Linked DNA regions of Amorphoplanes digitatis. The protein of the gene in region 1 interacts with the protein of each later gene in a pairwise test. Links are inferred from orthologs where the notes say so. Each region holds a gene or a part of one and is shown on either strand. Other genes may lie near its edges.

Region 1 (5,158 bases):
CTCGAAGCTGGGTGCGGTGATGGCCAGGTCGCTGTCCGCATTTCCCGGACCGGTGGCGGGGGTGAACCCGCGCGACGTTGCTCCTGACGAACGCCGATATGCGGCAGTCGCGGATGCGGCCGACGCGCTCGGCGTACCGCTCGATCTCGCCGTTCTCTGTGTCCCCGCCGCGGCGAGCGCCGGCGCGTTGACGGCGGCGGCCGCCGGCGGTGTTCGCGCCGCCCTGGTCTGCGCCGGCGGGTACGCGGAGGCGGGCGGGCCTGGCATCGGGTATCAGCGCGATCTCGTCGATGCCGCCCGGCGATCGGAGGTGGTCCTGCTCGGGCCGAATACGTCTGGATTCATCGCGCCCGCCCGTGGTTTGACGGCATCCTTCGTGCCCGGCGTTGGTGCGGTACCGGCCGGCTCGGTAGCCGTCGTCGCGGCCAGCGGTGGGGTGAACCACGCACTGGCCTTCATGCTCGCCGAAGCCGGGATCGGCGTATCGCTCGCGGTGGGCCTCGGCAACGCGGTCGACGTCACGGCCGCGGACGTTCTCACCTACCTTCTCGACGACCCGGCCACCCGTGCCGTCGCGCTCCATGTGGAATCCGTCGCCGACGGGCCGGCGCTCGCCTCGGCAGTCGAGGCGCTCTGTGCCCGGGTGCCCGTCGTAGCTCTCGTCGTGGGCAGAAACGACGTCGCCGATTTCGCGCGGTCCCACACGGGCGCTCTCGCGACCTCCTGGCGGGTCACGCGTGCCGCACTGCGCCAGGCGGGCGCCGTCGTGGTGGACGACGAGAGAGCACTGGTCGACGCCGTCACCGCGCTGTCCCTGATCCGGCTCCCCGCCGCCTCGCGGCCGGGCGTGGCCGTGGTGACAGCCCAGGCGGGCCCGGGGCTGCTGCACGCCGACGGGTTGGCCGGAACCGGCGTGCACGTACCGACCCTGGCCGGGGACACCCGCGATCGCCTGAGCGCGCTGCTGCCCGCGCTGACCTATCAGGCGAACCCAGTGGACACCGGCCGGCCGGGGGAGACCTTTCCCGGCGTGCTGGCCGCGGTCGCCGCCGATCCCGCCATCGACGTGGTGAGCGTGTACGCGCTTGCGGAACCGGACTCGCTCGATCTGCCGGCAGCTTTCGCGGCGGCCGGATCCATGGCCGCGCTTGTCGCCACCGGCGGCCCCGCGACCGAGGTGGCCGCGATCCGGGACGCTCTGCTGCCGCTCGGCATCCCCACGCTGAGCAGCCCGGCCGCATTGACCACCGCGGTGACCGCGCTGGTCCATGACGCGCAGGCGCGTGCCCGTGCCGCCGGTCGGCTGCGGCAGCCGAGCACCCCCGCCGAGTCCGATCCGAGAGTGCGCGATGCTCTCGCGCGCACCGAGTTCGACGAGGACGCGGCGAAGGCTCTCCTCGGTATCCTGGGGATCGGCACGCTCGCACGAGCCGCCTGCGACTCCCGGGACGAGGCACATGCCGCTCTGATCGCGCTGGGCGGGCCGGTCGTCGTCAAGCTGCTGGACGCTGCCGTCGTCCACAAGAGCGACATCAGCGGAGTCCACCTCGGCATCCGGGACCCAGCCGAACTCGACCGCGCGCTCGACGCCCTGCACGCCGCCGGCGCCCAGCGATTCCTGGTCGAGAAGCAGGCCGGTCCGGGGATCGATCTGATCGTAGGCGCCACCCGCGACCCGGTGTTCGGCCCGGTCGTCCTTGTCGGCCTCGGCGGGGTGCTGGCGGAGGCCCTGGCCGACGTCGCCACCGCACCGGCGCCGCTCTTCGCCTCCGAAGCCGCCGAATTGCTGGATGAGCTGGTCGGGCGGGCGCTGCTGGACGGCTTCCGGGGCGGCCCGTTCGTGGACCGGGGCGCGGTCGGAAGGATTCTCGCCGTCCTCGGCGATCTGCTCGTGGCCGACGGCCGGCTCGAGTCCGTCGAAATCAATCCGTTGCGCATCACCGCCGACGGCATCCTGGCTCTCGACGCCGTCGTCTCGTTCGAGGAGGTGCCCTGACATGACCGAGTCCACCAACGTCACCGCGATATCCGAGGGCGTTGTCCCCTGGCCGGAGGACGCCGTCCGCGACTACGTCGCGCACGGCTGGTGGCGTGGCCTCTCGCTGGGCGCTGAACTGTGGGCAGCGGCCGATGCGCGCGCCACACACGTCGCGCTCGTCGACGGAGACGTCCGGCTGGACCACGCCGAACTCATCCTGCGCAGCGACGCGCTCGCCGGTCGGCTGGTGGACGAGCTCGGACTCGTGCGCGGCGACCGGATCGTGATGCAGCTGCCGAACTGCTGGCAGTTCGTCGTGCTGACCCTGGCGTGCCTGCGAGCCGGCATCGTCCCCGTGATGGCGCTCCCCGCACATCGGCAGCACGAGCTGCGATACCTCGTGGAGCACAGCGAAGCCCGGGCTATCGCCGTTCCGGACCGCCTCCGCGGCTTCGACCACGAGGCGATGGCCGCGGAGCTCATGAGCGGCTCGGCCACCCTCGAGCATCTCCTGGTGGTCGGCGACAACGTCCGTGCCGGATCCAGCGACCTCACCCGACTCGCCGGCCCACCCGCCGAACCGGCCAAGGCACGGGCCCGCTGGGACAACGACCAACCCGGTTCGCGGGACGTCGCCGTCTTCCTGCTGTCCGGCGGCACGACCGGCCTGCCGAAACTCATCGCACGCACCCACGACGACTACGCCTACAACGCACACGCCAGCGCGGAACTGTGCGGCCTCGGCCGGGACACGGTTTACCTTGTGACTCTGCCCGCGGGACACAACTTTCCCCTGGCCTGCCCCGGCATCCTCGGCACGCTCCTGGCCGGCGGCACCGTGGTGATGCTGCCCTCACCCGAACCGGAGAGGGCGTTCGCCGCGATCGAGGCCGAAGGCGTGACGGCGACGGCGGCGGTCCCCGCCGTCGCGCAACGGTGGCTACTGCACGCCGCCGACCACGGCGCGACGCAGCTGCGCAGCCTGAACCTTCTGCAGGTCGGTGGTGCACGGCTCGCCGACGAGGTGGCCCGCCAGGTGCGCCCGGTACTCGGCTGCCGCCTGCAGCAGGTCTTCGGGATGGCCGAGGGCCTGCTCAACTACACCCGGCTCGACGACCCCGACGGCGTCGTGTGCCGCACCCAGGGCCGTCCGTTGAGCCCTGGCGACGAGGTGCGAATAGTCGACGAGTTCGACAGGGACGTGGCCGACGGCACCCTCGGGTCGCTCTTGACCCGGGGTCCCTACACCCCACGTGGCTACTACCGCGCGGCCGAGCAGAACGCGCGGGCCTTCACCGAGGACGGCTGGTACCGATCCGGCGACATCGTCCGCCGGCTGCCCGACGGGAATCTCGTCGTCGAGGGCCGTGACAAGGACATGATCAACCGAGGTGGCGAAAAGATCAGCGCCGAGGAGGTCGAGAACCTCGTCTACCGACTGCCGCAGGTGGCTCAGGTGGCTGCCGTCGCGATGCCGGATCCCGAGCTGGGCGAGCGGGTGTGCCTCTACGCGGTCCTCAAACCGGGCACCGCGCTGACCCTGGATGAGATTCGCGCGACCATGACCGCCGAAGGCGTGGCGCGCTACAAGATGCCGGACCGCCTGGAGGTGGTCGACGAGATCGCCGCCACGAAGGTCGGCAAGGTCGACAAGAAGGCGCTACGGGCAGACGTCGCGGCCCGGCTCCGCAACCCATGATCCCGCTAGATCAATCACACGACCAGACCCGAGGAGGGCAGCATGACCACGCTCGACCAGACCTCTGGGGGCGCCGCTGCCAGCGGCTTCGACACCCCCGAGCATCAGGCGAAGCTCGCCGCGCTGTACCGCGACTTCGACGCCGCCGGCATGACACCGCTGTGGCGGACCCGCGAGGGACTGATGCCGTTCGCACCGGAACCCAGGGCGGTGCCGCACCTGTGGCGGTGGGCGGACCTGTACCCGCTGGCCGCCCGCAGCGCCGAGCTCGTGCCGGTCGGACGTGGTGGCGAGCGTCGCGCCATCGGTCTCGGCAATCCCGGCCTCCCCGGTGACCCGTATGCCACCCCCACGCTCTGGGCGGCGATCCAGTACCTGGGGCCGCGGGAGAACGCGCCCGAGCATCGGCACACCCAGACGGCGTTCCGATTCGTGCTCGAAGGCGAGGGCGTGTGGACGGTCGTCGACGGTGACCCGGTCGCGATGCGGCGCGGCGACCTCCTGCTGACGCCCGGGTGGCGGTTCCACGGCCACCAGAATGTCTCCGACGTCCCGATGACGTGGCTGGACGGACTCGACATCCCCTTCGTCGCCACCACCGACCAGGGATTCTTCGAGTTCGGACCGGATGTCGTCCGCGACACCACGACGCCGGCCCGCAGTCGCGGCGAACGTCTCTGGGGCGGTCCCGGTCTCACCCCCGTCTCGGCCGTCGGAGCACAACCGTCGTCCCCGCTGATGGCGTACCGGTGGGCGCACACGGACGCGGCTCTGACCGCCCAGCTGGAGCTGGAGGACGAAGGGCATCCCGGCGTCGTCGAAGCGGGACATGCGGCTGTCCGGTTCACCAACCCCACGACCGGAGGGGACGCGCTCACCACGATGCGCACCGAGATGCACCGGCTGCGGGCCGGTGCGGTGAGCAGGCCCGGCCGGACCACCGCGTCGTCCGTCTGGCAGGTGTTCGAGGGTACGGGCACGGTGGTCCTCAACGGCGCCGAGCATTCGCTGACGCACGGCGATGTCGTCGCGATCCCGTCCTGGACGGACGTGTCCCTTCGTACGCACACCGGCCTGGATCTGTTCGCCGTCTCGGACGCGCCGATCCTGGAGCGACTGTCCCTGCTCCGCACACACCCGGCCGAGCAGGTGGAGAGCTGATGAGACTCGCGACGATCCGCACCCCCCAGGGCACCCGCGCGATCCGCATCGACGGCGCGACCGCCGTCGAGACCGGGCACACCGACGTCGGCGCCCTGCTCGCCGACGACGACTGGCCGGCCGTTGCCGCCGCAGCGTCCGGACCGGAGCACGGCTTGGCGGAGCGGGAGTACGCCCCGGTTGTGCTGTCTCCCGGCAAGGTGCTCTGCGTGGGACTGAACTACCGCAATCACATTCTGGAGATGGGTCGCGACCTGCCGGAGTACCCGACGCTGTTCACGAAGTTCGCAGATGCGCTGATCGGCGCCGGCGATGAGATC
Region 2 (5,113 bases), 360 kb from region 1 along the record:
ACAGCACCCACCGCCTCCAGTTCGCACCCAGCTCGAGCAGTTCCCGCGCGATGGGTGCCAGCCCGTCGAACGCGCCGAGGACCTCGTCGCGGCCGGCGGGGCGATCGGCGACGGCCTCGCCTGCCGCGTCGTCGCGGGTGGCGGCGAGGTTGAGGCTGGCGCCCTCGTCGATCGGGTAGTGCACGAAGTGCCACATGGGCCCGGCCCACAGGGTCACGTGGTTCCACCGCAGATGTTCGGGTACCCGGTCCATCCCGATCACCGACCGGTAGATGGTGTGCCCCGACACCCGCGGATCACCGTCGCCGACGAGTTGCCGGCGAACCGCCGAACGGATCCCGTCCGCGCCGATCAGCGCCGCGCCCCGCAGGCGCTGCCCGGAATGCAGAACGGCGGTGACGGAGGCCGGATCCTGCTCGAAGGAGATGACGCCGCTGCCGGCGCGCAGCTCGATGGAGTGCGATGCCCGGCACGCCGCCAGCAGCGGCGCGTACAGGTCCGCCCGGCGTACGACGGCGTACGGGTTGCCGAAGCGCTCACGGTAGCTCCCCGTCAGGCGCAGGCTCTGCACGCGTTCGCCGGTGGCGCCGTCCATGAACCGCAGCTCGTCGATGTAGACCGCCCTGGCCCGTACGGCGCCGCCGACGCCGAGCCGGTCGAGGGCGTCGAATCCGTTGGGTCCGATCTGGATGCCCGCGCCGAGCTCGCCGAAGGCGTCGCGGCGCTCCAGGACGACCGCGCGGTGACCGTGGCGGGTCAGGCTCAGCGCGGCGGCGAGCCCACCTATGCCGCCGCCGGCGATCAGTACTGTCGACATCGAGGACCCTCCAGCGCTCATGTGCCGAGCAGGGACGGAACCGGGCGCACACCGGCGGTCAGCCGGACCAGCGCGTCGCGGATGACGCACAGGCCGTCCTCGGTCAGCACGGACTCGGCGTGGAACTGCATGGAGCCGAAGAGCGGCCCGCGCAGCGCGTGGACCTCGCCGGTCGCCGCGTCCCGGCTGACCTCGACTTCGCCGAACGCGGTGTACAGCTCCGTGGTCACCGGCGGGCAGCGCAGGGCGAAGGTGTTGTAGAAGCCGGCCCGGATGCGCCGGCCGAAGAGGTCGATCTCCCGTTGGGTGCCCTGGTTGGGGACCTGGCACCGGACGAGCTCGAGCCCCAGCAGCGAACCGAGGACCTGATGGCTCAGGCAGACCGCGAGGAAGGGCTTGCTCGTGCTGAGCAGTTCCCGTACGTCGTCGCGCAGCCGGGCGATCTTGGGATGGCCGATGTGCTGCGGGTCGCCCGGCCCCGGCCCCATGATGACCAGATCGTGCTCCGCGAACGTGTAGATCTGGTCGAAGCGGCGTACCTGCACGGTCAGGCCCAGCGAGCGCAGCAACTGGTCGAGCATCGCCGTGAAGGTGTCCTCGGCGTCCACGACGAGGACGCTGCGGCCGGCCAGTTCCGGTGCGAGCGGGCGTACGGCCGGGCCCGCCGACGTCGGGTGCAGCCAGTGCGCGGCGAGGTTCTCGTTGCGCCGCGCCAGCGCGCGGCGCACCTCGGGGTTCTCGGCGAACCGGCGCCCCGATCCGAGCGCGGCCAGCAGTCCCTCGGCCTTCGCGCGGGTCTCGGCGACTTCCGCCTGCGGATCGGAGTGACGGACCAGGGTCGCGCCGACCCCGATCCGCAGGTGGCCGGCGGAGCTGATGTCGGCGGTGCGGATCAGGATCGAGGAGTCCAGCCGCCGGCCACCCGTCGAGTCCCGGCCGATGAGGGCGGCCACTCCGCCGTAATATCCCCGGCCCTGCGGCTCGTAGCGGTCGATGACCCGGCAGGCGCTCTCCAGGGGACTGCCGGTCACCGTCGGGGCGAACAGGGTCTCGCGCAGGATCTCCCGTACGTCGCGCCTGGTGCGGCCCTCGATGTGATATTCGGTGTGCGCGAGCCGCGCCATCTCCTTCAGGCCGGGCCCGACCGCCCGCACCCCGTCGCAGATCCGGGCCATCATCTTCAGCTCCTCGTCCAGCACCATGTACAGCTCGTCGGTCTCCTTGCGGTCGGCGAGGAAGTCCAGCAGCGACACCAGGCTCGCGCCCGACGCCGGGTACCGGTAGGTGCCGCTGATGGGGTTCATCACCGCGACCCCGTCGGCGAGGCTGATGTGGCGCTCGGGGGTCGCGCCGACGAATGTCCGATCCGGCGTGTGGACGAGGAACGTCCAGTACGAGCCCTGTTCCTGCTCCACCAGCCGGCGGAAGAAGGCCAGGACCGCGCCGGGAGTGCAGTGGCCGATGTCGGCGAGGAACGAGCGCTTGATGACGAAGTTCGACCCCTCTCCCCGGCCGATCTCGTCGCCGATGACCTTCCGCACGATCTCGGCGTAGCCGGCGTCATCGGGCTCGAATCGTGCGCCGTGCAGGGTGACGGGTACGTCCTCGATCCGGCACAGCGCCTCCGCCAGCGGGAGTGAGGCCTGCGCGCGTACCGTCATCGCGAGCAGCGGGGTGCCGTCGTCGGGGGCGCGGTAGCCGCGTTCCCGGATCTGCCGGTAGGGAATGAGCGCCAGCACCTCGTGCCCGCGGCCGGGCGTGCCGCCCGCCTCCGGCGATTCCGGTATCGGCAGGTCGTCGAGGGTGTTCACCTGAGCCAGATCGCCCACCAGCATCTCCAGGCGGCCGGCCGCCTCCGACTCCGGCCGATGAAGCAGCGCGTACGCCGGGTGCTCTCCCGCCAGGACCCGGCGCAGAAGCTCGTGCCCGGTCATGTGTGCCTCCCGATGCCGGCCGCGACCGCGCTGTCCGCTTCCAGGCCGGTGAGCAGCCGGTCGGTGGTGGCTACCACGGCGCACCGTCCGGCGGCGTACTCCAGCGCCATCCGGTGGTGCTCCGGCCTGAAGTCGGCGACCGCGTCGGCCGCCAGGAAGGCCTGGATGTCGTTGGTGAAGGCCTCGCAGGCCGTCATGAGGACTCCCACGTGTGCGTACACGCCGCAGACGAGAAGTTGATCGCGCCCGGCCCGCCGCATCCGCTCCAGCAGGTCGGTCTTGTGGAAGGCGCTGTAGCGCCACTTGGTGAAGATCCAATCGTCCGGCTCCGGGGTGAGGCCGTCGGTGACCTCGCGGTGCGCCGCGTCGATGGTCATCCCCGGCCCCCAGAAGTCCACGAGCAGTCCGCGTTGTCGCGGAGTCATGCCGCCGGGCTGCATCGTGTACGCCACGGGCGTACCCGTGCGCGTGCACGCCCGCCGCAGCCGGATGATGTTGCTGGTCATTTCGGTGAGCGGCGAGCCGCCCTGTGGAAAGGGCCGGAGGAAGTACTTCTGCATGTCGTGGATCAACAAGACCGCCCGTGCGGGGTCGGGTTGCCACGTCGCGATCTGCTCGGGGAGCTCATCGGCGCCCGGCATGGGATACGACTCGATAATGGGTAGGCCTGCCACTGCCTCTTCCTTACTTCCTCTCACCTGATCCGGGCTCAGACGCCGAGCGACGCGCCGCCGTCCACCGTGAGGGTCTGTAGCGTGATGTGCCCGGCCCGGTCCGACAGCAGGAAGGCCGTCGCCTCGGCGATGTCCTCGGGGGTCGCTATCTTCCGCAGCGGGATGCCGACGCGGTACTCCGAGGGCGTCCCCTCGATGGAAGTCTCCGGACCCTGGTCCGCGCTCCACAACTGGCTGAGCATCGGCGTGTCGGTCGAGCCCGGAGCGATCACATTGCACCGGATGCCGTGACCGGAGACCTCCAGCCCGAGTGACTTGGTGAACATCGCGGCCGCGGCCTTGGACGCGGCGTAGGCGGACATGCCGGTACGTGGTGTTCCGGCGGCGTTGGAGATGATGGTCACCACCGTTCCCGAACGGCGTCGCACCATCTTGGCCACCACGGCACGGGATACGAAGAAGACGCCGTTGACGTTGGTGGCGAAGGTGTCGGTCCAGTCGCCGTCCGACAGCGAGATCCCCTCACCGGTACGCAGAATGCCCGCCGCGTTCACCAGCAGCTCGATGGGGCCGACGGTCCGTTCGGCCGCGGCGACCGCCGCATCGACCTCGGCGCCCGATGAGACGTCCGCCGCGAAGGCGTAGACGGGAAGCCCGTCCTCCGCCTGGCGTTTGACGGTCAGCCGGAGCGCTTCCTCGTCCTTGTCCATCGCCGCGACCGAAGCGCCCCGAGTGGCGAGGGTCCGGGTCACCGAAGCGCCGATACCACCCGCGGCGCCGGTCACCAGGGCGGCCTTCCCCGCGAATTCCAATATGGTCATATGTGGTCCCCCGTCGTATGTGGTGTTATGGCGTGCAACCTCGGCCGGCACCCGCGGGCACCGGTTCCGCCGGCCAGGCCGGCCACCGTGCGCCGTCCGGGACATCGATGGCGAATTCATCCGCCAGAACCCGGGCGAGCTCCTCCTGGCTGCCGAGTACGCGCTGCTCGCGCGTTCCGTCCGCGTTGAACTTGAACAGCTTCCGGCCGGCGAGGCCGAGATGTCCGTCGGGCCGGGCGATGCCTACATACAGGTCCTGCCGCGCCGGCGAGACGGGATTGGTCGCGACGTGCCAGTTGATGACGGAGATGTCGATCTCCTCGAACGGTTCCAGGGTGAACTCGTACTGTTCGACCCAGGCGCTGGGCCTCAGGGTCTGCAACACCCACGCGTCGGCGAGCCCGGTGCGCGGCGTGCGGTACAGACGGAAACGCCGGCCGTCCTGCACCGACTCGACACCGTCCAGCAGCGGAACCGCTTGCAGCAGCGCGGTCGGCAGTCCGAAGCCGACGTCGGCGAGGTACGGAACCTGCTCACCGGGCACGTGCACCAGCAACAGCATGTGGGTACGGGGCAGCCTGCTCTGGCCGAGCGCGAGGGCCAGTACCCGGCCGGTCAGGTAGGTGACCCGAAAGCCGATGCTCCGCAACGCCGCGGCGAGCAGGGTGTTGTGCTCGTAGCAGGAGCCGCCGCGGCGACCGCGCAGAACCTTCTCCTCCAAGGCGGACAGCGCCAGGGGCGGGACACTGTGAAAGAGAAAGACGTCCATGTTCTCAAAGGGAATGCTCAGGGCGTGTGCGCGATGCACCGCCCGCAACGTGGCACTGTCGGCGGCATATGCCCCGCGCCAACCGATGCGCCGGAGAT

The links.
Region 2: the proteins of BJ971_RS28105 (region 1) and BJ971_RS26805 interact in binary tests that used the Escherichia coli proteins (3 or more experiments, as listed by UniProt). The link is inferred for Amorphoplanes digitatis from one-to-one orthologs.

What each region holds. Positions count from the first base shown.
Region 1 is NZ_JACHNH010000001.1:6,457,438-6,462,595, reverse strand. What follows is about bases 1,483-4,337. They hold BJ971_RS28105 ((2,3-dihydroxybenzoyl)adenylate synthase), read left to right. Parts: upstream 1,483-1,997; coding sequence 1,998-3,677; downstream 3,678-4,337. Other genes in these bases: BJ971_RS28100 (cupin domain-containing protein), read left to right, coding at 3,720-4,337; BJ971_RS28110 (acetate--CoA ligase family protein), read left to right, coding at 1,483-1,996. Outside these bases: more of BJ971_RS28110, read left to right, coding at 1-1,482; more of BJ971_RS28100, read left to right, coding at 4,338-4,838; BJ971_RS28095 (fumarylacetoacetate hydrolase family protein), read left to right, coding at 4,838-5,158. UniProt on the Escherichia coli protein: Involved in the biosynthesis of the siderophore enterobactin (enterochelin), which is a macrocyclic trimeric lactone of N-(2,3-dihydroxybenzoyl)-serine.
Region 2 is NZ_JACHNH010000001.1:6,094,289-6,099,401, reverse strand. What follows is about bases 1,571-4,380. They hold BJ971_RS26805 (isochorismatase family protein), read right to left. Parts: upstream 3,393-4,380; coding sequence 2,748-3,392; downstream 1,571-2,747. Other genes in these bases: BJ971_RS26795 (arylamine N-acetyltransferase family protein), read right to left, coding at 4,272-4,380; BJ971_RS26800 (2,3-dihydro-2,3-dihydroxybenzoate dehydrogenase), read right to left, coding at 3,461-4,246; BJ971_RS26810 (anthranilate synthase family protein), read right to left, coding at 1,571-2,751. Outside these bases: BJ971_RS26815 (3-hydroxybenzoate 6-monooxygenase), read right to left, coding at 1-817; more of BJ971_RS26810, read right to left, coding at 835-1,570; more of BJ971_RS26795, read right to left, coding at 4,381-5,113. UniProt on the Escherichia coli protein: Involved in the biosynthesis of the siderophore enterobactin (enterochelin), which is a macrocyclic trimeric lactone of N-(2,3-dihydroxybenzoyl)-serine.